DNA from 3 places in the Desulfovibrio mangrovi genome. Region 1 is predicted to be linked to each of the others. Evidence: predicted binding sites of a transcription regulator. Region 1 holds the regulator's gene; each other region holds the start of a gene.
The links. The regulator sigma-54, encoded in region 1, starts transcription at its own class of promoters, with help from an activator protein. The targets are predictions, from matches to a motif close to CTGGCACGGNNNNTGCTT.
Positions count from the first base shown of each region.

Region 2: a site for sigma-54 is predicted at 7,332-7,349, ahead of N1030_RS13805 (glycyl radical protein). Genes of this name have one in related genera too.
Region 3: a site for sigma-54 is predicted at 7,706-7,723, ahead of fliD (flagellar filament capping protein FliD). Genes of this name have one in related genera too.

Region 1 covers NZ_CP104208.1:989,647-1,000,429, reverse strand. The annotation lists gene N1030_RS04585 (pyruvate carboxylase) at 1-684, opposite strand, end outside; gene N1030_RS04580 (biotin--[acetyl-CoA-carboxylase] ligase) at 748-1,683, opposite strand; gene N1030_RS04575 (tRNA nucleotidyltransferase/poly(A) polymerase-related protein) at 1,749-2,870, shown strand; gene N1030_RS04570 (manganese-dependent inorganic pyrophosphatase) at 2,951-3,871, opposite strand; gene N1030_RS04565 (PTS sugar transporter subunit IIC) at 4,026-4,691, opposite strand; gene N1030_RS04560 (PTS sugar transporter subunit IIB) at 4,720-5,181, opposite strand; gene N1030_RS04555 (PTS sugar transporter subunit IIA) at 5,188-5,625, opposite strand; gene rapZ (RNase adapter RapZ) at 5,682-6,569, opposite strand; gene N1030_RS04545 (PTS sugar transporter subunit IIA) at 6,584-7,033, opposite strand; gene hpf (ribosome hibernation-promoting factor, HPF/YfiA family) at 7,045-7,584, opposite strand; gene rpoN (RNA polymerase factor sigma-54) at 7,690-9,120, opposite strand; gene lptB (LPS export ABC transporter ATP-binding protein) at 9,358-10,080, opposite strand; gene N1030_RS04525 (LptA/OstA family protein) at 10,086-10,625, opposite strand; gene lptC (LPS export ABC transporter periplasmic protein LptC) at 10,612-10,783, opposite strand, start outside.
Region 2 covers NZ_CP104208.1:3,072,557-3,083,339, reverse strand. The annotation lists gene N1030_RS13830 (TRAP transporter large permease) at 1-864, shown strand, start outside; gene N1030_RS13825 (glycerophosphodiester phosphodiesterase) at 876-1,817, shown strand; gene N1030_RS13820 (right-handed parallel beta-helix repeat-containing protein) at 1,968-3,194, opposite strand; gene N1030_RS17675 (ErpA-related iron-sulfur cluster insertion protein) at 3,442-3,750, opposite strand; gene N1030_RS13810 (glycyl-radical enzyme activating protein) at 3,779-4,672, opposite strand; gene N1030_RS13805 (glycyl radical protein) at 4,789-7,251, opposite strand; gene N1030_RS13800 (sigma-54 interaction domain-containing protein) at 7,558-9,054, shown strand; gene N1030_RS13795 (sulfite exporter TauE/SafE family protein) at 9,160-9,894, opposite strand; gene N1030_RS13790 (DUF4125 family protein) at 9,887-10,474, opposite strand.
Region 3 covers NZ_CP104208.1:1,752,452-1,763,234, reverse strand. The annotation lists gene N1030_RS08150 (YIP1 family protein) at 1-448, shown strand, start outside; gene N1030_RS08145 (hypothetical protein) at 502-1,266, shown strand; gene N1030_RS08140 (YIP1 family protein) at 1,434-2,276, shown strand; gene N1030_RS08135 (YIP1 family protein) at 2,407-3,744, shown strand; gene N1030_RS08130 (hypothetical protein) at 3,774-4,109, shown strand; gene N1030_RS08125 (hypothetical protein) at 4,335-5,102, shown strand; gene fliS (flagellar export chaperone FliS) at 5,161-5,916, opposite strand; gene fliD (flagellar filament capping protein FliD) at 5,926-7,656, opposite strand; gene tsaB (tRNA (adenosine(37)-N6)-threonylcarbamoyltransferase complex dimerization subunit type 1 TsaB) at 7,898-8,659, opposite strand; gene rseP (RIP metalloprotease RseP) at 8,643-9,701, opposite strand; gene dxr (1-deoxy-D-xylulose-5-phosphate reductoisomerase) at 9,733-10,783, opposite strand, start outside.

The sequences.
Region 1 (10,783 bases):
TTTGTCCGCGATGACCTGAATTTCAATATGCCGGACAGAGGCAAGGTACTTTTCGACATACACGCGGGGGTTGCCGAAGGAGGCCTGTGCCATGGTGGAAGCCTTGATGAAGGCAGATTCCAGCTCTTCCTGATTCTGTACAAGGAAAATACCGCGACCACCGCCGCCACCCTCTGCTTTCAGCATGATGGGGAAGCCGATCTCCTCGGCAAGTTCACGGGCAAGCGGAACGTCCACGGCACCTTCGGAACCGGGCACAACGGGCACGCCAATCTTCTTGGCAATGCGGCGCACCTGCACCTTGTTGCCAAGCAGATTCATTGCCTCAGCGGAAGAACCGATGAAGATGATGCCTTCTTCGGCACAACGTTTGGGGAACGTGTCGTCTTCGGAAGCAAAGCCCCAACCGGGGTGGATGGCGACCACGCCACGCTTCTTCGCAAGGTCGATTATCCGGTCGATGTCCAGATATCCTCTGGGATCTTTGCCGAGGAGCAGAAGCTCCTGTGCGGCAGAGGCGGCCGGAGACGTTTTATCGACGTCAGTCGCAGTCATGATGGCGATTCCATCGAACCGCTCACGAATGGAACGACAGATGCGGCGTGCGGGAATACCGCGGTTGGCAACCAGAATTGGCTTGCCCTTCACTTCGTCCAAAACCTGATGAAACGTCTTTTTGGCCATTCAATCCTCGTATACCAATATCCGGAGACATAGTGCCACCGGGTTAAAGGGCGAGCCGAAACATCAAATGGGAAGGTCTGTATGTGACGAGAGGGCAATGCTGCCTGAATGAACAGCATATTCGTGACCGGACAGGAGAAGACGGAGCGCTCCGTTTTCGTTGACACCCAATAGCCTGCCCGGACGATACTCCTCATCTCCACCGTGAATGATGATTTCACGGCCCACCCAGGCAAGATGTAATTGCACGCGTCTAGTCAACTCTTCTCTGTTGCAGCGAACAACCTGCGTCTCATAACAAAAACGTACCTGATTCACAAGCGTTTGCCACAAGGTCGTCACGGAAAGGTCAAAGCCTTCTTCCCTCAGGTTCGTAGCGGGCACAGCCCAACCATCCCTCAGCTCTCTCACAGGGGGGCTGGATACGACGTTTACGCCTATTCCGGCGAACAACGCCCCACCAACATCTTCCAGCAAAATTCCGCCTGTTTTCTTATCTCCCAGCAACAAATCATTCGGCCATTTCAACGCCACGCGCACACCCTGCGCGCTGAATGCCTCTGCCAACAGATAGCCCACAGTCAGCGAAGCGATGTCATCCAGATGGGGAGTCCCATACGGCAGCCTGAGTGCGGAATAGATGTTACCGGCAGGAGAACTCCACGGCCTGCGCAACTGCCCCCGTCCGGCAGATTGCGATAGAGCCAGAACTGAATCCCACTCCGAAACAAGTCCTTCCCGCGCCAGAATCCGTACAACATCCAGACTAGATGAGCAGGCACCGCATATGAATACGGATTGTTCAGCCTCCGCACTGCCCCTCTCCTCTTTCCGGACAGAAAGATCAGAGGTTGCCCACAGCCGGAGCCCGTTCAACTCGCACTCTGCCCATCGGGCACTGCGTATTTCATCACCCCACACCGGAGAGGAGTCTGCCAACTCCTCTGGAGAAAGGGGCGAAGCCACATCAGAAAGACCGTCTTTAAGGATATACAACATTACGCCACACCTGATAGAATGCCGTCATCAAGCTTTTAACGAATAAGATCATCGGAATAGGCTACATGCATACTACCGGAATGGAAGAATATTTAGTGGGCGGAGCTGTCAGGGATATACTGCTCGGGCGCACTCCGCACGAATATGATTATGCCTTCGCGGACACCGTGGAAGGGTTTATATGCCGCAATCCCTCGGCACGCAAGGCTGGAAATGATTTTTCAATCTGCATACTTCATGGCCTTGAACATGCCCCACTACGTGGAAAGTCTATCCACGAAGACCTGTTGTTGCGGGATTTTACAATCAACGCCCTTGCGCTTGATCCAAACGGCAAACTCTATGCTCATCCTCAGGCATTTGCGGATATGCGCAACCGAACACTGAGGGCAACCAATCCGACCGCACTACAGGATGATCCCATACGTGTTTTCAGAGCTGCCCGCTTTGCTGCAGACCTCCCGGAATTCACCATCCACCCGGATCTGCTGCAACAAATGCGCGACATCGGCTCTTCCGGCATCCTTGACCAGATGACACCGGAACGTGTGGCAGGCGAACTATTCAAGGCCCTGCACACTTCCATGCCCGGCACATTCATTCGAGTCCTGCAGGAGGCAAACTGCCTGAGCCCATGGTTCAAGGAACTGCAAGGCGCGGCCGATGTTCCGGCAGGCCCCCTACCCTATCATCGGGAGAGCGTGCTGGTCCACACGGCGCAGGTCATGGATCAATGTGCGGGCGACCCAACAGCCGTTTACATGGCTCTCTGTCATGATTTGGGTAAAACAAAGACTCCGGCAGAAGTGCTTCCTCATCATTATAAGCATGAACACCGGGGAGAGGAAGAGGCATGGGCACTTGGAACTCGCCTAAAGCTTTCCAACAGACTCATGCGGGCGGGCATGGTTGCCGCTCGGCAACATATGAAATGCGGAGCATACCCGTCGTTAAAAGCTGGCACACGCGTGGACCTGCTCATGGAAATCAACAAGCACAGCCTGCTGGAATCATTTTGCCGACTGATCAAGGCTGACTGCGGCGTTGACCATTCTGACACCATGAGTAAGGACCGGGAGGTAATCCTTAATGTCGTTCTGCCGGATGAGCTTCGGAACAAGGGGCCGGAATCAGGCATACGGCTTCGCGAAATGCGTTGCGTTGCCTTGAGCCGAATCCGGCGATAAGCTTGCTGCTGCCCCACTGAACACAAAAGGCCCGGTGCGAAACGCACCGGGCCTTGGCATTCAATCAACAGGCTGTTTGATTAGCCCTTGAAAGCCTTTTCGAAGTTGGGAACAACCTGCTTCTTACGGCTCATAACGCCGTCGAGCCATACGCTCTTGCCGGTTGCTTCAACGCCGAAGGCCTTACCAACTACGGAAGGATCGTCGGAAACGATCAGCATTTCAGAGCCTTCCTTCATGATGTCGGTCAGGAGCAGGAATACAGAGTGACGGCCAGCAGCCTTCACCTTCTGGATTTCTGCGTACAGGCCGTCCTTCACTGCGTCCAGCATGGACAGGTCAACAACTTCGAGCTGGCCGATGCCAACCTTGTTGCCGTTCATGTCGAAGTCCTTGTAGTCACGGAATACGAGGGATTCCATGGAAGCGCCGTCAACAGCAGACTTCACCTTGAACATTTCCATGCCCACTGCGGTGGTGTCGGTTACGCCGGCGATAGCTGCGAGTTCGGCAACAGCCTTCTTGTCAGCATCGGTGGTGGTAACGGACTTGAACATAACGGTATCGGACAGGATGGCGCAGAGCAGGCCGCCTGCGATGCCCTTGGGCACTTCAACACCGTAGAAGTCGTACATGGCCTTGATAACGGTGCCGCAGCAGCCTACGGGCCATACCCACATTTCGAGGGGGTTGGAGGTAGTTACGTCACCCAGCTTGTGGTGGTCGGCAACGCCAACAACTTCAGCGTCCTTGATGTCTGCGGGCAGCTGAGCACCGTCGGTGGTGTCAACGAGCCACAGCTTCTGGCCGGCAACGGAAGTAACAACTTCGGGAGCGGTCAGGCCGAACTTTGCGAGAACGAAAGCGGACTCGGGGGTCACTTCGCCCTGAGCAACAGCCTTGGCTTCCATGCCGCGCTTGCTGAGCAGGTCAGCGATAGCGATAGCGGAAATGATAGAGTCGGTATCGGGGTTCATATGACCCATAACGAGAATTGCCATGGTAAAACTCCTCCAAATTGGGTTTGACTATGCGATTAGCTCGCCTTCTTCCTAAAATAGTTTGTGCCAAATAGCACAAACATAAAAGTCTGCCAAGTGGGAGCAAGGGGGTAGGCCCCATTTTTTTTGGAAAAATCAGAAGTTCAAAGCGAAATCAGGCAATGCCGATCAGGACAATGGAGACAAGGCCGAGCGCGAATACGAAGTAGGAACGTCGGACACGAAGAGACATGACGCCGCCAAGCCCTGCAACGAACCAGAGATGCAGCCACTCCACCCCATTAATTACCGGCAGGTGACCAAGATACCAGGACAAACCTCTGATCGTGCCAATAAGCACAAGCTGACAGAGACAGAAGAACGCCACATGCATGACAAAGGATTGCAGGAGTGAGCGGAAAAGAATCCGGCCCGGCTCGCTGTCCTCCACATCTTTTCTGCCCCACTGGATAAGCCGGTTGTACCCGGCGTTCTGCATTTTGCGCTGCCAGTATTCAATACGTGATGCAAGCAATGCGGCAGGCAGGCTGACAAGCATGGGAAAAGCAAGCAGCGAGGCGTCCTGAATATTGAAGTAGCGAGAAACACCCAGAGTAAGCAGCATTGAGGCTACAGCATTGGGGGGAATGTACGTACCGGCGGGGAACAGGTCGAGCCAGATGAGCTCAAAGAAAATGGCAACGTGAATGGCCAGCGCCCATTCTCCTGTTGCGACTCCCCACAGGAAGCCGGCAGCGAGCGGGCGCTCCAGAAAGCCAAAATTCAGCGCAAATCGCAGAACAGACGAGAAGGCAAAAAAAAAGCGAGGGGAGCTACCCAGAGGACGGAAGGAAGAAGACTATCCATTATTACCACCCCTTGACTTGGACCGGCTCATTGGGAACACATCGGAAGTCCAGCTCAACGCTGCGTTTGCAGAAAAAGCGCAGACAGGCCTCATCTTCCTCGGTTACGGCCACATGAGCGCATAGCTGCTTCTTGCCCGGGGAATAATGAAGATTGCCGATATTCAGCACAGAAAAGGAAAAACCATTCTCGAGAATACGCCTCGCATCACCGCAATTAGCTACGAGAACCAGGGTATCCTGCATCTCGCCAGCATGCTTTGTTGCGTAATCCTTGAGGGAGTGCACGTGAATGAAATCTGCCTTGATGCGGCCGGGAACAGCCAGTGAGGCGATCTGCTGCTGCAAATCATCGGCCGCCATTTCATCATTGACGACCAGAAGGCGCTTTGCGCGTGTGTAGGGCAGCCAGGTTTCGATGACTTGCCCGTGTATGAGCCTGTTGTCTATACGAACCCACTGCATGGCGCGCTACCCGTGTTTAACCTTTCGGCGCAGCACTTCGCCTGCCACGACAATTCCCTTGTCGCCCGCAGTCTTGGCTTCTTCCGCCAGTTTATGCAGATCCATCTTCCGGCAACCGAACACTTTGAGCAGCATGGGAAGGTTCACCCCCGTAAGCACTTCAACATTGCCGGAACTGAGCAGAGAAAGGCTCAGGTTGGTGGGGGTGCCACCAAACATGTCGGTGAGAATGAGAACTCCCCTGCCCTTGTCTACACGGGCAACGGTTTCCTTGAGGCGGGCAACGGTCTGCGCAACTTCCTGCGTACCGTCAACACTCACCGTACCGCAGTCGTCCTGCGTACCAAGAATGACTTCCGCAGCACGCAGCAGAGCGGAACCGTAATCAGCGTGGGTAACGATAACCACGCCGACAGGGGCAACTTCTTTAATGGATTCAGTCATGTGGGCAGTATTCTCCACCGGCGGAAATAATAGGCAAAAAGTGCGTTCTGACGAAGCTAGACCAGCTCCATATGCCGGTGCTCAATGGATACAGCAAAATCAAAGTTTTTCAAAGCCTCAAAAAGGGCTTCAGCTGCGGCGACCGACCGGTGCCTGCCCCCCGTGCAGCCAATGGCGACTGTGGCGCGGTAACGCCCTTCAGACTCCATCTGCGTCAACGTGAAGTGCAGGAATTCTGTCAGACGCTCCAGATATTCCTTCCCCACGCCGGAACCGAGCACATACTTTGATATGACGGGGTCTTTTCCGGAAAGGGGCCGAAGATCCGGTTCATGATGAGGGTTAGGCAGAAAACGCAGGTCGAACACCATATCGGCCTCGGCAGGTGTGCCGTACTTGAAGCCGAAGGTCAACAAATGCACGCGCATGCTGCGCCTGTTGCCCTCGATAATGGTCCATTTCTGCTGGATGACCCGCCTTATATCATGAATGGAATAATCGGAAGTATCGATTACAAGATCGGCCATGGCGCGGACCGGCTCAAGCAGCTTACGTTCAGTCTCCATGGCTTGTTCAAGGCCCAGTCCGCCGCTCTCAAGAGGATGCGGACGACGTGTTTCCTTGTAACGACGGACTATTACGTCGGGCCGTGCTTCCATGAATATGATCGCAGGAGCCACCCCCTTGTCCCGCATTGCCTGCAGAATGGCATGAAAACCGCTGTCGAACTCGAAATGGCGCAGGTCCATTCCCAGCACCAGACCACGATACTTGGCCAGACTCCGTTCATCAAGAATGGAGACCAACTGCATGGCGAGGGATACGGGGAGTCCGTCAATCGTATAGTAACGCAGATCCTCGAAGACCTTGAGAACGGTACTCTTGCCGCCACCGGACAACCCGGTGACGACAAGGACGGGAAATGACGGAGAAGTAGAGTCCATAATGCGTGGCGTCCTCAGGCGTCGGCAAGAAGCTGCCAGAGTTCATCAACGCCGGAGGCAGACATAATGGCGTTTCTGAATTCCTTGTCCTTCAGCAGGCGGGAAATCTGAGCCAGAATGCGCAGATGTACTCCGGCCACCTGTTCCGGAGCAAGGACAAGAAAGAAGATATTGCAGAGCTTGAAATCCAGCGATTCAAAGTCCACGCCGGAAGTACTGCGGCCAGCAACGAGGATAATCTTGTCCAGAGTGTCGAGCTTGCCGTGCGGGATGGCAATGCCATCGCCTATGCCTGTGGTTCCGAGGCTTTCCCGTTCCTTGAGAACAGCGAGAACACGCTCACTGTCCAGATTCGGGTTTGCCTTGACCACGGCCGCAACGAGCTCCGCCAGCACCTCCTCTTTGGTGCTGGCGGTCAGCTCGGGCAGAATCATTTCTTTATCCAGGTAATCACCCAGTTTCATTTTTCAGAATCCTAGAAGGTCGGATCAATGAGACCGAAGTCTCCGTTTTCACGACGGTAGATGACGTTTACGCGCTCCGTCTCGGCATTCAGGAACACAAGGAACTCATAGTCCAGGGAGTCGAGCTGCAGAGCGGCTTCGTCAATCCCCATCGGCTTGGGGGTAAAGCGGTCAGTACCGACAATGGTACGTTCGCGACCGGCACCGGTATCAGCATAGCTGAAGATGTCTTCACGCAGAGCCATCTCTGCACCGCGACGGTGATCCTTGCCCTTCTCCACATGCTTCTTCACCTGGGAAGAGAGCTTGTCAAAGACCAGGTCAACCGTTGCATACATATCTTCAGACTTCTCATTGGCAGAGAGGTTCAGGTTGTCGGCAACCAGCGTCACATCAATTCTGTGACGGTAATTGTCAACGCTCATTCCCACCTGCATTTCCGACTTACCGTGCGGCTGCAGGAACTTGCCAAGCTTTTCAAAACGACGGCGGGCATACTTCTTCAGATGATCGGAAGGCTCGAAGTTCTTGAATGTGAATGCGATGTTCATATATGCCTCCTTAAATGTTCGAGATACTGCACTTTGTGCAGTTATGCCTCTCACGTCTTTGAGGTTGCCTCCAACCCGACCCGGCGCTGCCGGAAGCTCCCTCCGTTAAAAAGCGGACTTCCGCTTGGACGATGAAGGGATGTCCATAGCTGTACGATACTTCGCAACGGTTCTTCGGGCAATATTCAATTGCAATTTTTCTTTGAGAATTTCACCGATGCGCTCATCGCTGAGCGGACGTTTGGGATTTTCGTCGCCAATAAGCTGCTTAATGAGGGCCTTAACGCTCTCAGAGCCTACGGAGCTGCCATCATCCATACCGATGGCGCTGTTGAAGAAGAACTTCAGCTCGAAAATTCCGTGCGGGGTCGCCACGTATTTACTGGTGGTAATACGGCTGACCGTGGATTCATGCATACCGATATCGTCAGCGATATCCTTGAGAATCAAAGGCTTGAGTGCGGTTACACCTTCCTCGAAGAAGCCGCGCTGATATTTTACGATACTCTCCATAACCTTGTAGAGCGTGCGCTGGCGCTGATGCAGGCTCTTGATGAGCCATGAAGCAGAACGCATCTTCTCCTGGAAATAATCCTTGTCAGATCCTGTCACCACAGGAAGAGTATCAACTATATCAGAAAGTTGCAGACTTGGCAGACCTTCTTCGTTGAGAATGATGACGAACTCTCCGTCATATTTGTGCACGAATACATCCGGTGCCACATACTGAGGTTCGCTGCTGCCGAAACTGGCACCCGGCATGGGATCAAGGGTCTGGATGAGTTCAAGATACTCCCGAAGATCATCCATGTTGATACGGAACTTGCGACACAGCGGCTTGTAGCGGCGCTTCTCCAGATCCTCAAGGTGATCCCGGACGATTTCCACCAGTACGGGGTCGCGGTCGTAGCCCAGCACTTCAATCTGCACCAGCAGACATTCCTGAGGCGTGCGTGCGGCAACGCCGACTGGATCGAAGCGCTGAATGCGGCGCAACATCTCTTCCACTTCCGCCGTTTCGACATCGGGCCCTGCCATCTCCGCCATTTCCTGAAGAGAGGCATGCAGATAGCCGTTGGAACCGATGTTGCCGATAATGATCTCGCCTATGGTGTGCTGGCGTTCGGTTATATTGGAGAGTGTGAGCTGCCAGGAAAGATGGCCGTCCAGAGACGGGCGGGAAGACAAGCGGGCCTCGAAGGAGGTGCCTTCCTCGGGAATTTCGGTCTCGCGGGAAGCAACCTGTCTGGTCGTACTGGAAAAGTCTCCCAGATAGTCTTCCCAGTCGGCATTGGAGGCGAGTTCCTTGTCATAGGCTTCGGCGGTCTCGGAACGCAGCTCAGGCTTTTCCGTGGCATCCGCCGGTGTGAGGGCTTCGGAAGCTTCTTCGAGAAACGGATTCTCCAGCAACTCCTGCTGCACGGTCTCCATGAGCTCAAGACGGGACAACTGCAACAGCTTGATCGCCTGCTGCAATTGCGGCGTCATTACGAGTTGCTGAGAGAGCTTCAGTTGCTGACGTAGTTCAAGTGCCATAGGCGCTGTCATCCGAAATCGTTACCCTGCCAGATTTTCACCGACAGGAAAGATCTGTTCTGCGTTGAGTAAAATCCACCCCTATCAAGAAGCATTCCAAAATCTCTATGCCTGGCTCCTTTTTGCCATACAAGCAATAACCATGCAACAAAGAAAAGCCCGAAAATCGGGCTTTTGCGGCATAGAGAAATCTCTTCTCAAAACTTTTTAGAGAGTTGTCAGAAAAAACTGGAAAACTTACAGGCTGAATCCTTCACCAAGATAGACGCGTCTGGCCTTGGGATCGTTCACTATCTGCGCAGGAGTGCCGTTGAGGATGATCTGCCCCTCGAACACAAGATATGCACGGTCACAGATATTCAACGTTTCACGCACGTTGTGGTCAGAAATAAGGACACCTATACCCCGGTTGCTCAACCCCCGAATGATAGCCTGAATATCGTCTACAGCAAGAGGATCGATACCGGCAAAGGGTTCATCCAGCAGGATAAAGCGCGGCTTGCGGATCAGGGCACGGGCTATTTCCAGACGACGACGCTCACCGCCGGAAAGATGCATGGCCATGGAGTCTGCAATGTGGGTAATGCGGAACTCTTCAAGCAATGTATCCGCCCTCTTCCGCTGGACGGATTTGGGCATATCGGTATGCTCCAGAATGAGCTCCAGATTCTGACGAACTGTCAGCTTGCGGAATACGGAGCTTTCCTGCGGAAGATAACTCAGACCGACACGGGCACGTTCGTGCAGGGGCCAGTCCGTGATTTCGCTGCCATCGTAGCGGACAATACCGCTTGTGGGTTTGACCATGCCGATGAGCATATAGAAGGTCGTTGTCTTGCCTGCCCCGTTGGGTCCAAGCAGGCCTACCACCTCGCCCTGCTTCATACTCAGGGAAATACCACGAACAACTTCACGCTTGCCGTATTGCTTATGGAGAGATTCAGCTTCAAGAACCGACATGCTGCCTACTTCTTAACGCGCTTGGGAGCGGAGAAAAGGGCTTCTACAGGAAGTGCGGAAGAGCCAAGAACTTCGCTCTTGTTTTCCTTCACATAAAAATTGATGGTCTCGCCCTGAATGCTGTTGGCGCCATCTCTCAGCACGGGTGAGCCCTCCATGATCAGAACTCCGGTGCCGAGGTTGTACGTCGCCTTCTCGCAGTCACCGGTCTTGCCGTCGGTCATGACAACCTTGACGGTACCTTCGGCAATGATCTTGTCGATCTGGCCGGGATCCATGGCGGCTCCGTCATCTTCTTTCTTTTCTTTGGGCTTGTTGTCTTTGGGAGTAAGCAGGATGGTGATTTTCTTGGACCAGAGTTGGGCGTCAGGATGCGTCACATGCACATTGCCTTCAAAGGTCACTTTCTGGCCAGATGCATCATAGTTAAGCTTATCGGAGGTAACCTTTATGGGTACCATCTCTTCGGCGTACGCAGCGCTCCCGGTAGCAACAAAAAGAGCCACAAGACACATGGCAATGAGTAAACGACTAGTTCGAAACATCCTTGTTTTCTCCTTCCACCAAATCATCCAGACGCTGGCGGATGCGCATTTCGACTGAGACATCCTGTTCCGCCTGCACGAAGTTTTCATTGAGGTGCCAAGTCACGTTGGTGGCATTGCCGAACAGATCCGGCCCGTCAAAACGGGCAACACCGGGA
Region 2 (10,783 bases), 1.9 Mb from region 1:
ACCGCCGCTTCTTCCGCCATTGCGCCGGTCATTCCCCCCGGCATCAACCTCATCATCTACGCCCTCATCGCACAGGTCTCCGTGGCCAAGATGTTCATCGGCGGCTATACGCCGGGCCTGCTCATGTGTTTCGGCCTCATGCTGACCGTGCACATGATCGCCAAAAAGCGGGACTACAAACCCTCGCGCGAAAAGAGAGCCTCGGCCGATGAGATCATCAAGCAGCTGAGAGAGTCCATCTGGGGCCTGCTGCTGCCTCTCGGCATTATCGTGGGGATTCGCTTCGGTGTATTCACCCCCACGGAAGCAGGGGCCATGGCGGTTCTGTTCTGCATCATCATCGGAGCGTTCATCTACAAGAAGCTGAAATGGGAACATTTTCCCATCATCATGAAGAGTACGCTGCTTTCCACCAGCTCGGTCATGCTCATCATCATCGCGGCTTCCGTGTTCGGGCAGTACATGAGCTGGGAACGCATCCCGCACGAGCTGACCAAGGGCATTCTGGCCCTCTCCGATTCTCCGTGGCTTATCCTGCTCGTGATCAATGCGCTGCTGCTTGTCCTCGGCATGTTTCTGGAAGGCGGAGCCCTGCTGATCATCGTGGCGCCGCTTCTGGTGCCGCTGGTCAAGAGCATGAACATCGACCTGATCCACTTCGGCCTGGTCATGATCGTCAACATCATGATCGGCGGCATAACACCGCCGTTCGGCTCCATGATGTTCACCACCTGCGCCATCACCGGGGTGACCGTTGGGCAGTTTGTGCGCGAGGTGTGGCCCTTCATCGTGGCGCTGGTGCTGATCCTTCTGGTGGTGACCTATGTGCCCGGCCTGGTCATGTTCCTTCCCAACCTCATCTAACGGAGACTCCAATGCTGCTGATAGGCCATCGTGGCTGCAAGTACGCAGGATATAATCAGAACACCATACGCTCCTTTGAAAGGGTCACGGCTGAAGGCGTTCCGGCCATCGAGTTCGACGTACAGCTCTGTGCGGACGGAGAGCTTGTGGTGGTGCACAACCTCGCGCTGGAAGAGGTTTCCACAGGCAAGGGCGAAGTCTCCATGACCGATGCCGCAACGCTGAGAAGCCTCTTTGCCGGCGATCCCGCACAGGGTGAGGACCGTATCCCCTTCCTCGCCGACGTCTTCGACTTCTTCGCTGCGCAGCCGCAGGAAACGCGGCCCGTCATTCATATGGAACTGAAGGGAAACAACACCGGCAGACCGGCCGGTGAGCTTTTCAACGCCTATGTCGCTGACGGCAAACTTGTAACCGCCGACCTGCTGGTCAGCTCCTTCAACTGGCAGGAGCTTGCCGCGCTGCGCGAGGTATGCCCGGAGGCGAAGATAGCCCTGCTGGACGGTGCCATACGCCGCAACCGCCTTGTGGAGAAGACGGGGACAGAGGCGGAACCGTATTTCGCCAAGGTGTTCGCGTACGGCAATGAAGACTACATGCTCCCGCGTTTTCCCTCGCTTGCCGACAACATTGCGCTCATCGAGACAACATGCAGCGATGCACGCATCCGTTCCCTTCTCATCGAAGAGGTAGAGGCCTGCCTTGGCGGAGCCTACTATGCGGATGAACTGCTTGATGCGGCCCGGACCATGAACGCCGTCTCTCTGAATCTCTGGTACCGCACCATCTCGAAGGCATTCGTGGACAAAGCCCATGCACGAGGACTGGTCGTGCTCGTCTACACCGTGAATGATCCTGCCGAACTGCGCGTCATGGCCGACATGGGCGTGGACGGCGTCTTCACCGACTATTATGCCGAGGCCGAACGGCTGCTGGCAGATCTCGGACGATAAACAAAGAGCCCCTATGCGGGGCTGCGGCAATTATGAAACCAGCCGGATGGGGAATTGAATCCCCATTCGGCTGGCTTTTTCATATGTTCAACAGAGGGATGACACCTTTCGGGCATCCGCTGCGGCAGAAGATCCTACACCTGCTGCGACTTACTCGACAGCCGAGGCAAATGCCCCGTACGAGCCGCCTTCGACCCGCCTGTTACCCGCAAAGTCATGAACAACCGACGGAAGCAAGGGGGCCCCTGAAGCGCCGTCGCTGCCGCTCTCAAGCTGAAGCCCCTGCGGAGACCTGGGCAGGAGGCCGACATCCGCAAAGTCGAACCCGGCTTTGAACACCCCATGCTGCTCCAGACCGTTCCCGGAGAAAAACGCGACATCAGAGGCCGCACGGGAATAGGCATTGTAGTCGAACACCGGCTTTCGGGCGACAAACCCCTTGTTCTTGAGGTCGACGGGGTAGGTATTGAGGGCAACAACATTGTTGCGCACCACCCAGTCCTGCATACTGCCGACAACAACAAACATCTGCCCCTTTCTGTCCCCATCGTTGTACAGGGTATTATGCTCAACAACAGCCCTGCCGGCCCCGAACGTGAAATGGTGACCAAGATTGTTGTAAAAAACATTATTACGCACAACCACATTGGTAGCGCCGTTTATCATTGTTACACAGGCACCCCAGTCTCTGCTGTTGCCATAGAAGAAGCATTTTTCGATAACAACATCGCGGACATATTTCCCGTTCATATGTATGCCGTTGATCGCCGTATCCGAAAAACTGCATCCTGAAAAAACAAAATTTTTACAGTTCTTTGTCAGGTACACACCATGCTCAATCGCAGAGCCCGTAATTGCGCAGTTCACTATGCGCACATTGCCAGCTCCGTCACCGAACAACATCCCGTAATTGCTGTAATCATGGATATACAGATTCTCGAACACAAAATTGATGACTTGCCCGCTGATTCCGGAACCGCCCATTTTTTCAAATTCGATATCCCGTACGATTCCCCACTTTCCTTTCATGTTCACGGTACAATAGACATCCGGCTCAAACTGTTTTTTGTTCGTGCGTTTATCGAAGACGCCTTGGATTTTTGCACCTGGCCTGCCCTGCAGCACAACAGGGGCTTCCTGCGTCCCCTGAAAATTCAAGCGTATTGTTCTGGCGACAGTATGCGTTCCCGGCAACAGGGTTAACGTGTCTCCGGCAGAGAGCTTCGAAAATGCCTTTTCAATGTCCCTGAGCGGACTCGTTATCGAGCCATCGTTGCCATCGTCTCCATCCGGTGCAACAAAGTATTCCTTCGCAAAACAGCTCCCGGACAAAGAGAGAACCAGCAAGAAAACAAGCATACATCGCACAATCTTCATGGCATTCACCTGATCCGAAATTATTCTGAAGACACAGCGCAGCACAGTGCATTGCCCCTCCGTCACGACAGACCTCCGCCCAGACCGGCAGCCTCGTGCCTGCCTGTAAACTGTTCCATACATGCACTGTTCGGAACATGATAACCAGGGTGCATACGGGCAATGCCAACACAGCGTTCCGGAAACGGATGACGAAAAAAAAGCCCCTTGCCGTGTCCGGCAAGGGGCTCATGCATACGTATATGTATTACAGCTGTAACGGCTCAGCCTCCAAGGGGGTCAGCACGACCTCCTTGCTTTCGCTGTACGTCAGCGAATATTTCTTGCCGTACTTGGAAACAAAATCCTTTTCCGCGATGAAGGGAACGTCGTTCACGTCAATCCGCAAATCTTCATCCTCATCCGCTTCGTCTATGCCCAGACCGAGCACGATCTTGGCGTGTCAGCCACCGCCAACCTGATACTCGCGCAGTCGAACACAGCTTTCCTCATCCTCGTCTTCCAGCATGTTCCGGAGCTTATCAAGCATCTCCTCCGGGACGGTCAGCTCAAACATATGTAAGTCCTCTTTATTCTACTATTTATTATATCATGACGGGCTTGAGCCCGTGCTTGGCAAATCGCTCCAGAACGGCATGCAGCTGTTCCGGCGCATACTGGGAAACCTCGGGAAGAGACTTGCCCAGTGCGACATACTTGCTTTTACCAAAGGCGTGGCACGGCATGATCTCGATCTCGCTCCGGTTGAATTCACCAAGAAAATCCGCCATGGCGGCAAGATTGTCGTCGGAGTCGTTCATGTCCGGCATCAGCGGCATGCGGATGCGGACTTCTGTGCCGGAGCTCAAGGCCGCACGAAGATTCCGCAGAATGACTGCGTTATCCACGCCCGTCAGCGCCTTGTGCTGCCCCGAATGCATGTGTTTGCAGTCGAACAGGAAAAGGTTCGTCAGCCCGATGGTTTTATCGAAGCGTTCCTCCGGACAATAGCCGCAGGTGTCCACCGTGACATGATAGCCTTCATCCCGCGCCGCCTGCGCCAGATTCAGGAAGAATTGCCCGCCGGAGGTGGGTTCTCCGCCGCCGAAGGTCACACCGCCGCCGGAGTTGTCATAAAACAGAGCGTCCTTCCGTACGACGGCCATGACCTCTTCAACGGTCATCAGCTTACCGGACATCTCGCGGGCCTTGTTCGGGCAGGCCTGTGCGCATTGACCGCAGTCGATGCACTTGCCGACATCCCGGCCGGACTTGCCGCCAAACATGGTCACAGCCCCGTTGGAGCAAGCCTGTGCACAAGCGCCACAGCCTGTGCACAGGTTCTCAAAGAACAACATCTGCGGCGTGGTCTTCTGCGATTCAGGGTTACTGCACCAGAGACAGCTCAACGGACAGCCCTTCAAAAACACCGTGGTACGCAGTCCCGGGCCGTCGTGAACGGACATACGCTGGATATTGTAAATCATTCCCTGATTCATAAACACTTCCGCATTTGGTCTTGTGGAGTCATTTCCGTGGGCGACGGGGTTTTCCGCTCACGGAGAAAAGGGGCGAAGAAGGGGGCGGGGCGGGCCCCCTCCTTCGCAGTGGAACGCTACATCCTTCCGGAATCGTATTCGGTGCGCTTGATGATTTCGTTCTGCACACCTTTGTCCAGACGGGTGAAGTAGGCACTGAAGCCGGCCACGCGGACGATCAGATCAGAGTACTGACACGGTTTCGCCTGCGCTTCCTTCAGCGTCTCGGAACTGACGCAGTTGAACTGGATGTGGGAACCACCGAAGTCGCAATAGGTCTTGATCAGAGAGATCAAGGTACGTGCGCCCTGCGGACCTTCCAGCACGGAGGGGGAGAACTTCACGTTGAAGTGGTTCGCTCCGTAACGGACGGTGTCGATGGCTTCCGCACCGGATTTGATGAGGGCGGTAACGCCTTCATGGTCGGTACCGGGCATTGCGGATACGCTGCCGTCGGTCAGGGCCACACCGGCCTTGCGACCGTTGGGCAGGGCACCCATCAGTGCGCCGAAGTAGTTGTGGTAGGACAGGGAGTAGGCGTCCAGCGGAGTACGATAGCCGAAACAGTCGGGGCCCTGAGCGTGGTGGATAGCGTCCACGTCGCGGTAGAACCGCTGCACCAGAGCCTGATCTTCGGGGTTGTCGTTACCGTGCTTGGGCGCCTCGAAGCACATCTTGCGAATGTCTTCGTAGCCTTCGAAGTTGGCCTTGATGGCTTCAAGCAGCTGCTCCATGGTGATCTTCTTGGTGTCGAAGACCAGATGCCTGATGGCAAGCAGGGAGTTTGCCGCGTCGATGCCAGCAGTCATGATGGGGTTCACCTGCGGGTAGCGGGTGCCGCCGGCCTCTTCGCACATCCCCTTCTCGATGCAGCCGTCATACATGGCGGAGCGGAAGACGCTGGGCACCACATGCACGCGGGCCATCTGGCTCAGGTCGGAGTGCTTGCGGGAGATGTTGAAGAGGTGGTCGAGCTGCTTCTTCACGGCTTCGTACGCGTCCTCGAAGGTTGCGAACTGCAGCGGATCGCCGCTTTCGGCACCGACCTTCTTCTTGGTCACGGGGCACTTGCCGTTGTGGAGCATCAGTTCCACGACCTTGGCGAGACAGGGCTGATCTTCCTGCGTGATGAAGCTGCCCTTGCCGCAAACACCGGTGGACACGCAGCCATAGTTGCCGCAGTTACGCGCGTCTTCCAGCGTGATGCCGTCCTTGTACTGGGCAAAGCGGGCCAGAGTACGCTGGATGACAGCATTGTTGTTGAGGATCTGGGGCTGGCCGGAACCGCCGCGGATGCACTCAACCACCTTCTGCATGTAGGAGTCCTTCAGCTTCGGATGATAGAGCAGGGTCAGCGTGGGCTGAATGTTCTTCATCTGGATCTGGGTCTCGAGCAGCAGCTCTTCCAGCTCGGTGCTGGCATCGTTGCCGTCGGCGTCAACGCCGCCGAGGGTGATGCTCTGGCCGGTGTGGCCGGAGAGGGTCAGCGCGTAGGAGTTGCCCTGGTATTCGCCCAGTTCGAGGTGCTTGATCCACTGGAACTTGAGCAGCGTGAGCACCTGTTCGTGGGTGAGGTTGCCTTCCTCGATGTCCTTCTTGAAGAAGGGGTACATGTACTGGCCGTAGCGTCCGGGAGAGCAGGCGCAGGCCATCTGTTCCACTTCAATGGCGAGGTGGATGAACCAGAAGGACTGAACGGCTTCGCGGAAGTTGCGGGCCGGATGTTCGGGAACGCGGCGGCAGATTTCGGCGATTTCCAGCAGCTCGGCCTTGGTCTTGGGATCGGCTTCCTCAAGGGCGGCCTTTTCAGCCAGTTCGGCATAGCGGTGGGAGTGGGCGATAACCGCATCAAAGGTAACCAGCATGGCACGATACAGATCGTGCTTTTCCTTGTTTTCCAAGGTGGTGGGGCACTCTTCGAAGCGCTTTCTCACGTCATTGATAAGGTGACGCAGGCCCTTGGTCAGTACCAGACCGTAGTCGGCAATACCGGAGCCGCTGGCAACGGACACGTTCTCATAGTACATGCCCGCCTTTGCGTACTGCTTGGGATTCTCGCCGTACTTTTCCTTGTACAGCGCGTTGTTCAGGTCGATGCAGGTACGACCCTTCCAAAGCTTGTAGGTCTTTTCCAGAAGTTCCTGCGTCTCGGTGGGAATCTTCATCTCACCGAGGGAGGCCATCTTGGCCATCTGCATTTCTTCCTTGATCCAGGACACGTTCCATTCGGGGTAGGCGTAAACGCCTGCGCGCACACCGGTCAGGGTGCCGACGATGGGGTTGCCGTCAAGGAAGATCTTCTTCTTGGTCAGTACGCGCTCAAACAGCTTGGCGCGGATATAGAAAACGGATTCGCCACGGAATTCATCGTATACTTCATTCAGGAACTGCAGGCGTTCGGGATCCATCACCTGCGGGGCGGACATCAGATAGTCCTTGAGCTCCTTAACCCGCGATTCCGCGGTATCCCAGTTGATGCCGTAGCCCTTGGGGGCATCGGCCCGGGGTTCGGTTTCCTGTACTGTGGAAAGAGTGGACATGAATATCTCCTGATCTTGCGAGAATATGTTGCTGAATTAAGGATTAAGAGGAGTTTTCGTTCGCTTGTTCTTTTGGGCACTAGCAGGGGGTGTGCCAGTTTGCACATACTCCGCCAAAACAGCAGCAACAGCGCTAATTAACAGGACTTTCAGACACGACAGCTGAACAGACGCAGGCGAAAAAAATAGTCGTTTTGGAAAGAAATTTTTCATTTGCGAAAAATTTCTTTTCGCTCTACATCCCCCTGCAACGGCAGAGTAGGTGCTTACCCCGTGAATGACGCCATACGACCGAGGTTGTGAAATTTGTATTTTACCAAGAACAGATTCTTCGACATCAACCGCAAAAGCGTGCTGACTCCGGCCATGACCGCCATATGGGACGACATGGGGCTTGGCGTCGCCGTGGTGGATGCCGACGGCATGTGCGAATACATGAACCCCATCCAGCGGCGGGTGGACGGCTTCAGCCGCATCAATGTGCAGGGACGGCACATCACCGAGCTGTACGTGCCGCATGAACTGGAATGCATTCCGACCATCGAATGCCTCCGGAAGGGCGAGCCGATCCTCAAGAAGTCCTACTTCTACAAGACGACGAACAACTACCTCGCCGGCACGGTGACGGACTTCTTCCCGCTCTACGACAATGGCCGGAAAGACGGCGTGATCGCCTTCACCATCTGGACCGGCTCTGCCCCGCTGGTGGAACGCAAACGTCGTACGGGAGCCCCCGCTCCGCTCAGACAACCCGCCGCGCACTATACCTTCGACAGCATTGCCGGAGACGACGTTGCGCTGCTTGACGTACTTGCCGAAGCACGCGCTGCGGCACAGTCGCCTTCGCACGTGATGATCTGGGGAGAAAGCGGCACAGGTAAGGAAGTCTTCGCGCAGGCCATTCACTCTGCCAGCGAACGGCGCAACAACCCTCTGATTGCCGAGAACTGCGCCGCCATTCCCGAAAACCTGCTGGAAGCCATCCTCTTCGGCACGGAAAAGGGCGCATACACGGACGCAACCGACAAACCCGGCCTGTTCGAAGAAGCAAACGGCGGCACGCTGATTCTGGACGAGCTGAACTCCATGCCTCTGGGACTTCAAGCCAAGCTGCTGCGCGTGCTGCAGGAAAAACGGGTGCGCCGCCTCGGCTCCCGCACGGAGATTCCTGTGGATGTCCGGGTCATCAGCATCCTGAACGAAGCGCCGCTCAATGCCGTGGGACATGGCATTCTCAGAAGCGACCTCTTCTACCGCCTTGCCGTGGTCGGTCTTGCCGTGCCGCCCCTGCGTGAACGCACAAAAGATATTCCCGTGCTGGCGCGCCTGTTCATCGAACGCTCCGATCAAAATCCGCAGGCCGCCGCCATCGGCGTGACGCCGGAAGTGCGTCAGATGTTCCTGGACTACGACTGGCCGGGGAACGTTCGCGAGTTGCTCCACGTCATAGAGGGCAGCCTTGCCCTGCTCGGCGGCCGTACGGTTATCGACAGGGATTGCCTGCCGCGCCACTTCCGCGAGGCCTGCGCTGTTGGCGCTCCGAAGCGGGAGCCGGTTTCGGCGGCGGCACCGCAGGAAGCAGGCGATACGCCACGCTCCGCACGAGGCTTTTTTGACTACCGCGAGGTCAGGAGAAACAGCGTGGTGCCGCTGAAGAGCTGCTTGCAGGAATACGAGACCGAATGCATCCGCAACGTACTGCGGGTCACGGGCGGCAATGTGGCCAAGGCCGCGCGCATCATGCAGATTACCGGAGCCGGACTGCGGTACAAGATGAAGCAGCTCGGCATCGAGGACGAATAGCCACTACAGGATACACAAAAAACCGACCGGAGCACGAAGGGTGCAAGCCGGTCGGTTTTTACTGTCCGGATGCCGCTGTCGGCACCTTAGGGCGCTGGCGACTGACTACAGCATGGAACGCACCAGACAGACGACTCCGGCGGCCACGATGACGCCGAGCAGTACACGCCGGAATGCGTTCTGGTTGATATGCTTGGTGACGGGAAACGCACACAGCGTCCCGAGCATGGTAGCCGGTATGCCGTACTGCGCATATTCAAGCACCGCCGGTGTGTACATGTCGGCACCGGCCTGCAGGACGCAGGTCATCGTCCCCCGGATGACGAAGAAAACACCCAGCGTGCCCAGAAAGACTCTGGGGTTCCAGCCCGCGTAGAGGCCGTATGCACCGACAGGCGGACCGTCGAAGGATATTGCCGTTCCCAGCAGGCCCGCGCCGAATCCCGCCGCACCGCCGCGCATCCACGATTCGCCCTGCACCTGCCTGACGCGGACGGAGTGCTGCCAATAGACATAGTACAGGAGCAGCGCCCCCACGGCCCCCTGCAGCACGGCCCCGGAGACGAGTTGCAGGACATACAGACCGGCAAACGCGCCGGGCAGGGAACCTGCCAGCATGGGCCACATTGCAGACACCCTGCAGTGGCGGAAATGCATAAGGGCAATGCAGCAGTCCATGACAACGTTCAGAATGCAGCTGAGGGGAACCAGTTCATGCATGGGAATGAACATGGCGGCGACAGGAACCGCAACCATGGCTCCGCCTATGCCGCTGACGCCGGAAACAAAGCCGCCCACAAGCCACATGCAGAAGACAAGGAGGTTTACGAAATCAGGCATCGGCTGCCCCTGTTGCCCCGTGCTGCCGACCGGCCTGCAACACGGCTTCACATTTGGCCAGCGATTCATACCCCAATTTCCGCATCAGCAGTTCATAACGCTCGCGCACGAGGTTCCGGTGCTCGCGGTGCGCTTCCTCCACGCACTCGGCGTAGGCGGCAAGAGTCCTCGCAGAATAGGTCTGCAACTCGCTGCCGAGGTAGCGACAGAAGCTTTCATGGCCATCCGGCTGCACGCTTCTCGGAAACTGCGTCGCAACCTCCTTGCGCCATTCGCTTTCCGCACGCACGATTTCCCTGATGGACGGAGCGTCGGAGAGAGGCGGAATGAGCCCTTCCATCAGGGCGTACTTTTCCGTCATGAGGTTGCGGCCATTGTTCCCGGCTTGTTCCAAGTCGCACAAGTAAGAGGCGAGAAAGGCCTCGGACAGCACCCCATGGGTGATTTCCCGCATGATGCGGAACGATTCCGGGCGCTCCTGACACAGGGATACGCCGTCGCGGTTTCTGACGGCCAGAAACATGCCCAGTTCACGGTCGATGATGGTCGAAATGAGTGCCTCGCGGCTTGATTGCGTCATATAGCCCTCCGGTACTGATCGCAGGTCATGCGGTGCTGCATCCTCTCCCCGCCCGTGCGGGCCTTGATGCGCACGAAAACAATAAGCCTGCGCCTGTGCAAGGCCGGTGCCGCTTTCAGCGCATTGTCCATAAGGCGAGGGGGATTGTCTCGGCACCCAAGGACGCAGGAATGCAATCAGACCTTGAGCTGATATTCACGTGCGGTTGTGGCCGGGAAGAGGCGGAGAAAGAAACTTTTGGAAATGAAAAAATTTTTCTTAAAAAGAAAAAATTCTTTGCGATTCAGACAGGAGACCAAGTCTGCAGAT
Region 3 (10,783 bases), 760 kb from region 1:
GTTTGGTCTGACCGTTGGGCAGGTTTGGGCTTGGGCCATTACCACGTTCCTGTCTGATGTGTTGTCGGAACAAGCCATCACGGCCTTCGGAGGGAATTTCCTGGGCTTGGGCATGGCGCTTGGCATGGTCACTATCACTGCAGTGATTTCTCCGCTGTTCCTCTTGGTTACGGCGGGTATTATTCATGGTTGCCTGAAGATTACGGGGGGCGCTCGCAAGGGATTCGGCGCAACCGCCATGGTATGCGGATTCGGTGCCAGCACCTATGTGCTGTACCTTGTGCCGTTTATCGGACAGTTTCTTGGGGGCCTTTGGGGGCTGTTTGTTTTGCTGGTGGGGCTCAGGCATGCGCATGGCGTTCCGATGTGGCGGGTTGTGCTGGCAGTGGTGTTGCCCTTTATCATTATTCTTCTGCTTATTGTTACGGCTGGGATGGTCAATGCCTGATACCTTTTTCCTGCCTGTCTCCTGTGTCTTTTTCGTGAGGCAGGGTATTCCGCATGACTGATGGTTTTCACGAGGACTCCTGTAGACCCGGGCGTGTTTCAGATTCTGCTTCCGGGCAGGAGGATGAGTTCGCGAGCCGCAGGGAGCGTGAAGGGCAGAAAATAGCGGCCTCTTACGCTGAAACTGAGCTTGGCTCTCAGCAGCCTTCCGGTCCAGAAGACGGGGGCTTTGCCGGAAGCTTTGGCGAGCGGGTGTGGTGTGTGCTGTTCTATCAGCAGCGGGTTTTCGGTATGTCGTTTGAGGGGATCTGGGATCGCAGGGCGTTATGGTTCGCCATGCAGGTGGCCGCCGTGACTCCCTTGTTACAGCAGGGGCTGCTGTATCTTCTTCTGTTCCTGTTACCCGTGCTGCTTCCGAGTTCTGTTCCGTTGATCTCTGTGGTGGAGTTTCTTCCGGCACGTCTTTCACTGGCCGAGTTTGTCCGCTACGCTCTGCTGGTTCCGGTATTGCTTCCCATCCCCATCGTTTTGTACTCCGGGCTTCTGCATGTCCTTCTCCGGCTTGCCCAGTCCGGAGAGCGGGGATATGCCGTTACCCTGCAGACGGTCTGCTATGCCTCTGCCTGCTGGCTGTTTGTCGTTCTCCCCGGCAACGGCGCATACCTTGCCCTTATCTGGTGGCTGGGCGTGCAGACTGTGGGGCTTCGCCTTGCCCACCGTTCACCGTGGAGCAGGGTGCTGCCCGTCATGGCTTTGCATGTTTCGGCTGCAGCATGGCTCGTGTCCATGGCAATCGGCTGGGTTGCCTTTCCTTCTTGAGCCTGTTTTTTATCATGGCAGCAGGCCTGCCCTCATCTAGACATTTGCCGTGAAGCGGTTTTTTCCGTACAAGTCGGGAGCTGTTGCAGCCTGCAAAGGCGGCAGCCGCTACGTATGCCGGCCGTTGCCGCCGGAATGCGGGTACTCTGATAACGCAAGGATTCTGCATGGAAATTCGTTGTCCCCAGTGTGGATATGGCAAAGAAGTGGATGAAGCTGTTCTGAAGCCTTCCGTGACGTTCGCGACTTGTCCGGAATGCGGGCATCGTTTCCGCTTTCGTGATGCCGTTGACGAAAACGAGCCGGATTTTTCTCTGGATTCCGGCGACGCCGGAACCGCGTATGAAGAGGATGAGCAGTCGTACCGTGGTGCTCCGGAAGAAGGCCCCATGCCTTCGTGGGCGCAGCCCAAACAGGCGGAAGCCGAGATTTGGGCACACGCCAGGGAGGTGGGCTTTGTTAACGCCTTCATTGCCACTACCCGGCATATCCTTCAGCGTCCTCAGGGGTTCTTTGCTACGATGAGCCGTGAGGTCTCCTTTCTTGTGCCGTTCAGCTACTATATGATTGCCTCTCTGCTGGGGATAGGACTTGAGACATTCTGGCAGACGGCCGTGGGTAACCCCATTTTGCCGGAGGCCTTTACCGGATCCGTGGCAGATGTGGGGGAACTGGTGCAACTTCTGTTTTTCAGTCCCGTTGTACTGACCCTGTATCTGTACGCTCTTTCCGGCATATTGCATCTGGGGCTGGTGCTGACCGGTGTGGCCAAGGGGGGCTCGCGGGCAACCATGCGCGTGGTGTGTTATTCCAGCGCTGCGGATCTGCTGAGTATCGTTCCGGTTGTCGGTGCGTTGATTGGCGGGTTGATGCGTCTGTGGATCATCGTGGTAGGGTTGAAAACGGTGCACGGAACTACCACAGGGCGCGTGCTGCCTTCCGTTGGTTTGCTGTTCCTCTCGCTGCTCGTCATCGTGGGCCTGACCATGCGTGACCTCGGCTTGCTGTAAATTGCCGCATATTCTTTCCTATTGTGTTGATTTAAAAATATTTTTATAATTTGTGCGCTTTTTGGCTCTCTCTCTTGATTTGCCAATATGCAGGTCGTACAATGGGTTATATTTTTTAAAGGGATAGTTCATGCTCATACGTTGTCCTGAATGTCTGTTCGAACGCCAGGTGGACCTTGCGAAGATTCCACCCACGGCCCAGCTTGCGACCTGCCCCAAGTGCCGTTTCAAGTTTCGTTTTCGGGAGTATGTCGTGGATCTCCCGGAGGCCGAACCGGCGGTAGAGCCCATTGCGGTCGAGGATTCTCCCTATGTGCATCCGGCTCTGCGGGATGTGGCTGAGCAGACCCAGCCCGACACTACGCCCGTTACGCCCGTTACGTATGTCGCGCAGGTCGAGCCGGAAGCAGATGATGTGGAGCAGGACAGCGAGGAATCTTTCGGGGATTTGCCTGACTCGCCTGATACGCCTGACACGTATGAACCTGTCGCCGTGGTTGAAGAACGCGGTGATGAGAGCTACGGCCAGGTCGTCGACGAGAATCGCTGGGCAGACGATGATGCATATGACGAGGAAGCTGACCTAGCGGAACCGGCTGCGGAGCATGACGCAGACCGATACGACGATGAGGCTGTCTATTCCCCCGAGGCGGATGCTTACGCCGATGAGCAACATGCGGCCGAGGAGGCCGATGCTGCGAAGGCTTCTGCATCCAAGCCCCACAGACATCTCGGCACCATCAGTGATTTTGAAGATCACGGCGGTAAGGGCGACATATGGGATGCCATTGCCGCCATGGGGGAAGGCGATCATTCCGGCGTAAGTGCCTTTATCCGTCATTCTTCCGTGGAGATGCAGATTCCCTGGGAGAATCGCGGCAAGCTCAGCCTTGTTGCCGCATGGTCAGAAACCCTCCGTCAGGCACTGTTTTCGCCGACTCACTTTTTCAGTTGTATTCAAGGGGCCGGTGGCTTCGCAGCGCCCCTTTTGTTCTTCCTGCTGACCATGCTGCTTGCCGTGGGGTTGGAAACCGGCGCTCTGGCGCTTTTGTACAGCTTGTGGGGAGACTCCCTGCACGCGGCCGGTCTTGCCCTGCCTTCGGCATCGCCTGAAGGGGTCTCTCTGGGGCTCATGGCCGGTGGGCTTTTCGGGGTCGCTTTGGGCAGGCTTCTGGTCATGGCCGTGCTGTGCCATCTGTTGCTGCGCATCTCCTTTTCCAGATGCAAATCCTTTGCAACCACCTTCCGTGTCATTGCTTACAGCAGTGCGGCCGGACTGGCGGGTGTTCTGCCTCTCGTGGGCACCATTGGTGCGCAGCTCTGGTTCCTCGCGCTGGTGTTCGTCGGTTTGCGTCATGCCCACGAGGCGGACTGGAAACAGACTATACTGGCCGTTTTGCCTGTATGCATGCTTATTCTTGTTGCAGTATTCTGGATGATGGGGCTGGAGACGGGAGCGGGAGTCTAGGCGGGCTGTCGATAAAGCCGGAGTGCGATATGTTCGGATGGCTGAAGCGCATAGCGGAAGAGATTCGTGACCGGATACGATATTCTCGCAAGATATCTCCGGAGAGTATCCGCCTGCTCGCTGTCGAACTGCAGGAGCTGGCTGGTATTGCTGAATTGGTCCATCCCGATGTGCCAGACAGAACCGCCCGCATTCAACGCATTCGCAGCGAGGTGAGGCAGCTCATTGAATTGACGGAACGTTTGGAATTTCGTCGTCTTTCCGCGCAGCGCCGTCTGGAACTCCATAGCTCGCTGGTACGCTCTCGCGCCCAATTGCTCGATTCCATGCAGAGTGTTCCGTCTCCCACGGACAGGATTCAGTAGTTCTTTCCCAGTTTATTCGCAGTGTATCGGCAGGGTTGCCCTCTGTCAGCTGCCGTGCTTTTGCCCTCCGCCTCTTCGCAGGGATATCCCGTACTCTTGTGGGTTCTGTCCCGCTCCTCTCGCTTTCTCAGCTAAGCCTAAATCAGGCATTGATCTTGCATTTTGTGGGATGTCACGTAATGGCGTGATGCAATCCTGACGAACGAAGCTAGAAGGTTGGGTATTATGCTCTATCTGCAACGGTGCGTATATATTGCCTTTGTTTTGGCAGCAGCTATGCTGCTCGGATGCTCAGGCTCCAAGGTGACCGAGAGCGTTTCCGGATTTATCCCTGACAGCGTCAAAGAGTCGGCGGACAGGATGGCGCCCGACGCCTTAAATTCGTCGCTGGGGTCCACGCCCCAGATCGTTTGGGATCAATGGGTGCGCAAGGGGCCTGTGCAGGTTTATCTGCGCCCCAAAGAGGAGCCCGTGGTGCAGCCGTCGGTTCTGTTCTTCCCCTTCATGCCCAAGATGGATGTGGCGCAGGGGCGCCATATCAGTCGTGAGCTTTCGCGCATGGTGTGGCAGAACTGGTTGGCACAGGAGGTTTTTCCCATCATCGAGTTTGCTGATTACGCCGATTACTATACGCCGGAGCGGGCTATCTCTCTTGCCCGGCAGCGTGGTGCCGACCTTGCGGTGGGCGGGTACATCACTAACTACATGGCAGGCGGTTCGGTCAGTGACACGTATGTGGCATTGCAGGTCGAGGTGTATGATACCGCAACTGGCGCACTTATCTGGTCCATGGCACATGCGGGCATGATGCAGAGCGAGCTGACCAGAGATTACATCATTTTTTCGGCGCGGACCCGTCTGCCATCCGACCCTACCGGAGCCATCATGCAGGCCCTGTCCCGCGACATGGCCAAGCCGCTTCTCGCGTGGACGGAGCCTTTGCGGCGGGAAGAACGTGAGGCCGAGGCGCAAGGAGGCAACAAGGCTTTCTAGCCTTCGTTGTCCGATGGATGAAAAAAGAAGCGGGAGGTTTCGGCCTCCCGCTTTTTCTTTATGGGGTATTGTGCGCTGCGATTTTTCTGTACATGGCGGCGCCGGAAAGGCGTCTGCCGGAAAAGTCCAGAGGAGTGGTGTCGTTGGCTGCCTTTTCTTGCGGTATGGCCGGTTCAGGCGGTGTCTTTGCGGCGGTTTCCTGCACCGTTTGTTGCTTCTGTTGCGGTGCGGGTGAGGCCGTCTGAGCCTGCGGGGGAGTCTGAACTGTTGCTTTAGCCGGGGCAGGTGCCGTAGCCGCCTGTGTCTGCATGGCAAATGCGTTTGCCTTGGGCAACGGTGCCTTGGCGCCAAAGGCCGCAGGTTTGGGAATGCCGCCTGCCGGAACATGGGACACATGCGTCTGTCCCGTTTGTACGGGGGTGGTCATGGCGGCCGCCGCTGTGGCTTCGGGCGTATCTATGATCTGGGCATACGCGCTGCGCAGGCCGGACAGAATCTTGATGACCTCGTCAATGTAGCCAATGTCCATCTTGAGGTTGGCGTTGAGCAGTCGGGTTGAGCAGTAGAAGTACAGTTTGTGCAGGTTCTCCGCCAGTTCGCCGCCCTTTTCCGCATTCAGGCTGCTATCGAGTTCGTTGATGACATCGAGCGCCTTGGAAATAAGTATTCCCTTTTGGGCGTAATCGCGTTCTTCGATCTTGATTTTTGCCTGATTGAGGAATTTGATGCAGCCGTCATAGAGCATCAGGAGCAGCTTCCCCTGCGAGGTGGTGGCCACCTGTGTCTGGAAATATGCTTTGGCTGCTTTCTGCATTTAGTTCTCCTACTGCTGCGCCAGTTGGGCTACCTGCTTGTTCAGGGATTCCATCTGGCCGTTGTATTTCGTGAGCGTTGATTCCAGCCGGGCAAATTTCAATCGCATGGAGCGTTCCCAGCGGATGATTCGCGATGTCTCGCGTTCTATCTTCTTATCGATCTCATCCATGATATCTTCATAGTTCTTCTCGATAATTTTCAACGTTCCGTCCGAGCTGAGCACATCCTTGAGGAGGGCGTCCATCTGACCGGCCTTGCCCTGTTTGAGACGGACCGTGTCGGAATAGCTTCCCGCAACGAGGTTGTTCACCTGAATGACCATACCGCGAGAGTCGCCGGTAAGAGATGAAATCTGGTGAGTATTCTGGTCAACCTTGGCGTTCTGTCCGCCTATCTTGGCATTGATGATGTTGCCGGTGGCATCCACATCATAGCTGACGTCATAAATGCCGGGCTTGGTGATTCCCTTGACCTGCGAGTAGAAGGAAAAATCCTGGGAATCCGTGGTGCCGATACCGTCCGCTGCAAAGAGTTCCGCAACGGCCGTGGGATCTTTGGCAAGGGCTTCATCAAGTTTTTCCATGTCGACGCGCAGCAGGCCGTTATCCTTGTCGCTCTGGTCCGCTACGGTGAGAATGCCGATATGCGCCAGCGTGGAATAATAGTCGCCTTCCCCGCCGTTGGCGTCGGAATAGTAGTCAAAACCTTCGGCTCTGCCGGAAACGGCCAATTTCAGGCGCGATGAAAGCAGTTGCACACCGTAGTTACCGGTAAGAACCGATCCTTTTTCCGCGTCGAACTGTGAGCTTTCATCGTTGGGGTCGGATGCCTTTGCGTTGGAGTCAACTTTGGTCAGCTCAAGCATTTTAGTTCGCACGGCGTTCATGCCGTCCACGAAGTCCTGAATGTTCTGCTTGATCTTCTCGAGATCTGTTCCGACGGTGAGTTGGGTTGTGCCTACATCCTTGAGGTTGATGGTAAGGCCCTCAATGACTTCCGAAACCGTGTTGGACGACGATTCGATGAAGCTGCCTGCTGGCCAGTCGTTGACCCGAATCAAGGCATTCTGGGCAGCCTGATAGTTCCAGTTGGTAAGAGGGCTGTCCGGTGCCTGCAGGTTGGTGAGATTGGTGCCGGCATCAATGCTCAATGCGTTCGCGGCGCCAAGACCCATACCCCGAATCTGCAGGTTGTATTGATCTCCGTTCTTGATGAGCGCAGCCTTGACTCCGGGGTTCTGCGGATCGGAATTGATGAGGTTGACCAGCCCCTCGACGGTGGTGTTGCTGGCAACCGTCAGGGTGCGCTGTTTACCCTTGTAAGTATACTGAAATGTCTGGTTTGCGCCGGACGTATTGACCTTGGCGGTCTTGCTGGCAAATCCGGTGTTGTAGGTCCACATGGAGTTTTTAGCCAGCTGTCCGACCTCTATCTTGTATACGCCTTCGGAAGCTTTGGAGTCCGTGGTGGCGGTGGCAACGGTGTCAAACGAACTGGTGGCGGATTTTGCAAGAAATTCCGCCATGGTATCCATTTTCTGGACCGTGCTTTGGAAATTCTGAATTTCCGTGTTGATGGTGCCGAAGGCATCAACACGTTTTTGCCAGTCGCCCTTCCACAGCTTCATGCGATTCATCTGGATGGACTCAACTTTTTTGAGCTGAGTGATCATCGAATCGAAATCGCTACCGGATGCGAGACCGGAAAAATGTATACCGCCAGACATTAATTCAGCCATAAGATACCTCGGGCATTTTTTTCCCAGATAGAATACTCCACTCAATGCAGTGCAAGGCTGGTGCCAGCATGTGCTTGGGGAAGAAGCGGGACAAACTATGCCTCCGGTAATACCTATCGGCTGAGAATCCGGTTTCTTTAGCGTGGAGGTGCTCAGCAATCGGCGAAGGTACGCATCATCCTGTCCGGAAATGAAAAACCCCGCCTTCTTATGAAGGCGGGGTCTTGTTTGCTTGAGGCAGCTATGTCGTGGTGAGCTTTGTCAGCGTTGCCCGGGCCTGCTGCGGGTCAAGGCCTTTGGCGGCGGCAATGCTGTCCAGATTCTCTTCTGCATCGCAGGGGCGGATGTAGAGTGGCTCAACCGGCTCTGTGGAATATTCGATGTGCTGAGCCAGCGCCAGCAAGGTTTCCGGTGCGGGATGGTCAAAGCGTTCGGGCAGGATGAGGGCCTCCGGGCATTGTTCCATGAAGAATGCAAGATTCTTCCGTAAGCCGGAACCCAGCAGAACAGGGGTGCTGCTGCTTGCCTTGATACGTGTGGCAGTTTCTTCCAGTGTGGCGGAATCTGCAGGGCAGAGTGCTTCAGTTTCCCCGTTCACGTTGCGGAAGCCCTGAATGTGTACAATACCCCTGCGTGCATGCGTAACCGTCCACACGGGGGCGTCTGCGGTCATGGCAAGGGCGTCTGTCGCGAGGGCATTCATGTAGTCTATGCCGCCCATGGTTAACCCCAGGGGACGGGCAAGACCCAGCGCCGTGGAAAGCACCAGCCGCAGGCCGGTGAAGGATCCCGGGCCACGGATGACGGCAATGCGGCCTACATGGTTCAGGGTGAGCCCCATGCGGGTGAGCCCGTCCATGAGAGCCGGTACAAGTACCTGCATGCCATGACGGGGAGTGAACCATTCTTGTGAAAAGACGAGTTCGGCTCCGTTGCCGCAGGCAATCTGCAGACGCGCTTCCGCGCCGTTCAGAACAAGAGTGAGGCTAGAGTCTGCGTACATCGTTGAACGTGGCCCAGATCATGAGGGTTATGAGCAGCATGATGCCGATGCGGGAGGCTATATCCATCACGCGGGGCGGTACCGGTCTGCGGATGACGGTTTCAATGAGCAGCACCACGAGATGCCCGCCATCAAGGACAGGCACGGGCAGCAGGTTCAGCAGACCGAGGTTCACGCTGATGAGTGCGGCCAGCGCCAGCACCGCGGCAAGGCCGTGCTCCGCCTGCTTGCTGACCATCTGTGCGATCATGATGGGGCCGCCAACGTTATCCATCGGAACGACCCGCTGGACAATCTTGACAAAGCCTTGCGCGGTTATTCCGATCATTTCCCAGGTCTGCTCAAGTCCGGCGATGGCTGCGGAACTGCCGCTCAGGGGCACCGAAACGGTCTTGCCGGAAGCGGCAATGCCGATGAGGAAGCTTTCTTCCTCTTCGCCGAATATGTTCTTGCGGGCAAGACGCTCGGGCACCACGTTGAACGTCAGGATTTTTCCTTGCCGGTCAACAGTGACGGTGAGCTCTTTGCCGTTGCTCTTGCCAACGGTGTCGGCAATGTCATTCCAGAAGACTATGGGGGTGCCGGCAATATCCACAACGGAGTCACCGGTGTGAATGCCCACGGCAGCTGCAGGCGCATCGGGAAGTACTTCACCTATTTCGGGTGCCATGTGCATCTGGCCGCTGCTCCAGAAAAGGCCCCAGTAGATGAAGAAGGCCAGAATCAGGTTGGCGAGGGGACCGGCAACGATGACGCACATGCGGTGCCATGTGGGGCGGTTGATGAAACTTTCTTCTTCGGTAAAGCCACCGGAAAGGTCATTGTCGTCGTTCTCACCGGCAAGGGAGACGTAGCCTCCCAGCGGAACGAGGGAAACTCGGTATTCGGTTTTGCCGTACTGCTTCTTGAGCAGGGCAGGACCGAAGCCGAGAGAGAAGGCCCGAACGCCTATGCCGAACAGGCGGGCAACGGCAAAGTGGCCGAGTTCGTGAAAGAAGATGAGTCCGCCAAGGACAAGACCTATGGCTATGGCGCTGGTCATGGTAATGATTTGCTCCGTGCTGGGGGTGGGTTTAGGTCGCCCATTCGCGCACGCGTGCGCGGGTAGCAGCGTCTAGCGATTCAATATCGTCAATGGTTTTGGGTGCATGTCCATCGTGGGCACGCATGGCCCGTTCGATCAGTTCCGGAATGGCGAGGAAGCTGATGCGGTCGTGCAGGAAGCTTTCCACGGCCACTTCATTGGCTGCATTGAGCACCACGGGCAGGCCGTTGCCGCCGCGCAGAGACTCGCGTGCCAGTTCAAGGCATGGGAAGGAGGATATATCCGGTTGCTCGAAGGTCAAGGGGCCGCACGTCACAAGATCCAACGGTTTTACTCCCGTGGACAGCAGTCTGGGCCAGCCGAGGCAGTAGCCGATGGCAATGCGCATGTCCGGCGGGCCCATGTGGGCTATCTGTGAACAGTCGGAATACTCCACCAGCGAATGGATGATGGACTGCGGGTGCACAACCACTTCTATGTTTTCAAGAGCAAGGCCGTACAGATAATGCGCCTCAATGACTTCAAGGCCCTTGTTCATGAGGGTGGCCGAGTCGATGGAAATCTTTGCGCCCATGGACCAGTTGGGATGTGCCAGAGCCTGCGCGCGGGTGACCGTCTGCAGGAACTCCCTGTCCTTGCCACGGAAAGGGCCGCCCGAGGCTGTAAGGATGATGCGGCGTACGTTCGCGCCGTCGTGTCCGCACAGGGCTTGAAAAATGGCGTTGTGTTCCGAATCCACAGGCAGAAGGGAAGCCCCTGATTTCTGGCAGACTTCACGAATGAGGTCTCCGGCCAGCACCAGCGATTCCTTGTTGGCCAGCGCAATGACCTTGCCTGCCTGTGCAGCCGCGAATGTGGCACGCAGCCCGGCCGCCCCTACCTGTGCGGAAAGTACGGTGCTGGCTTCTTCCAGTGAGGCTATCTGTGCGTAGCCTTCCGGTCCATAGAGGATGGTCGGGTTGTACCCATCGGGCAGGGCGGAACGCAGGCTGTTCGCTGTGGCTGCGTCCAGAACGGCAAGGTAGGGCGGGCGCCATTCATCAGCCTGTCGGGCCAGCAGCGAAATATTGCGGGCACCG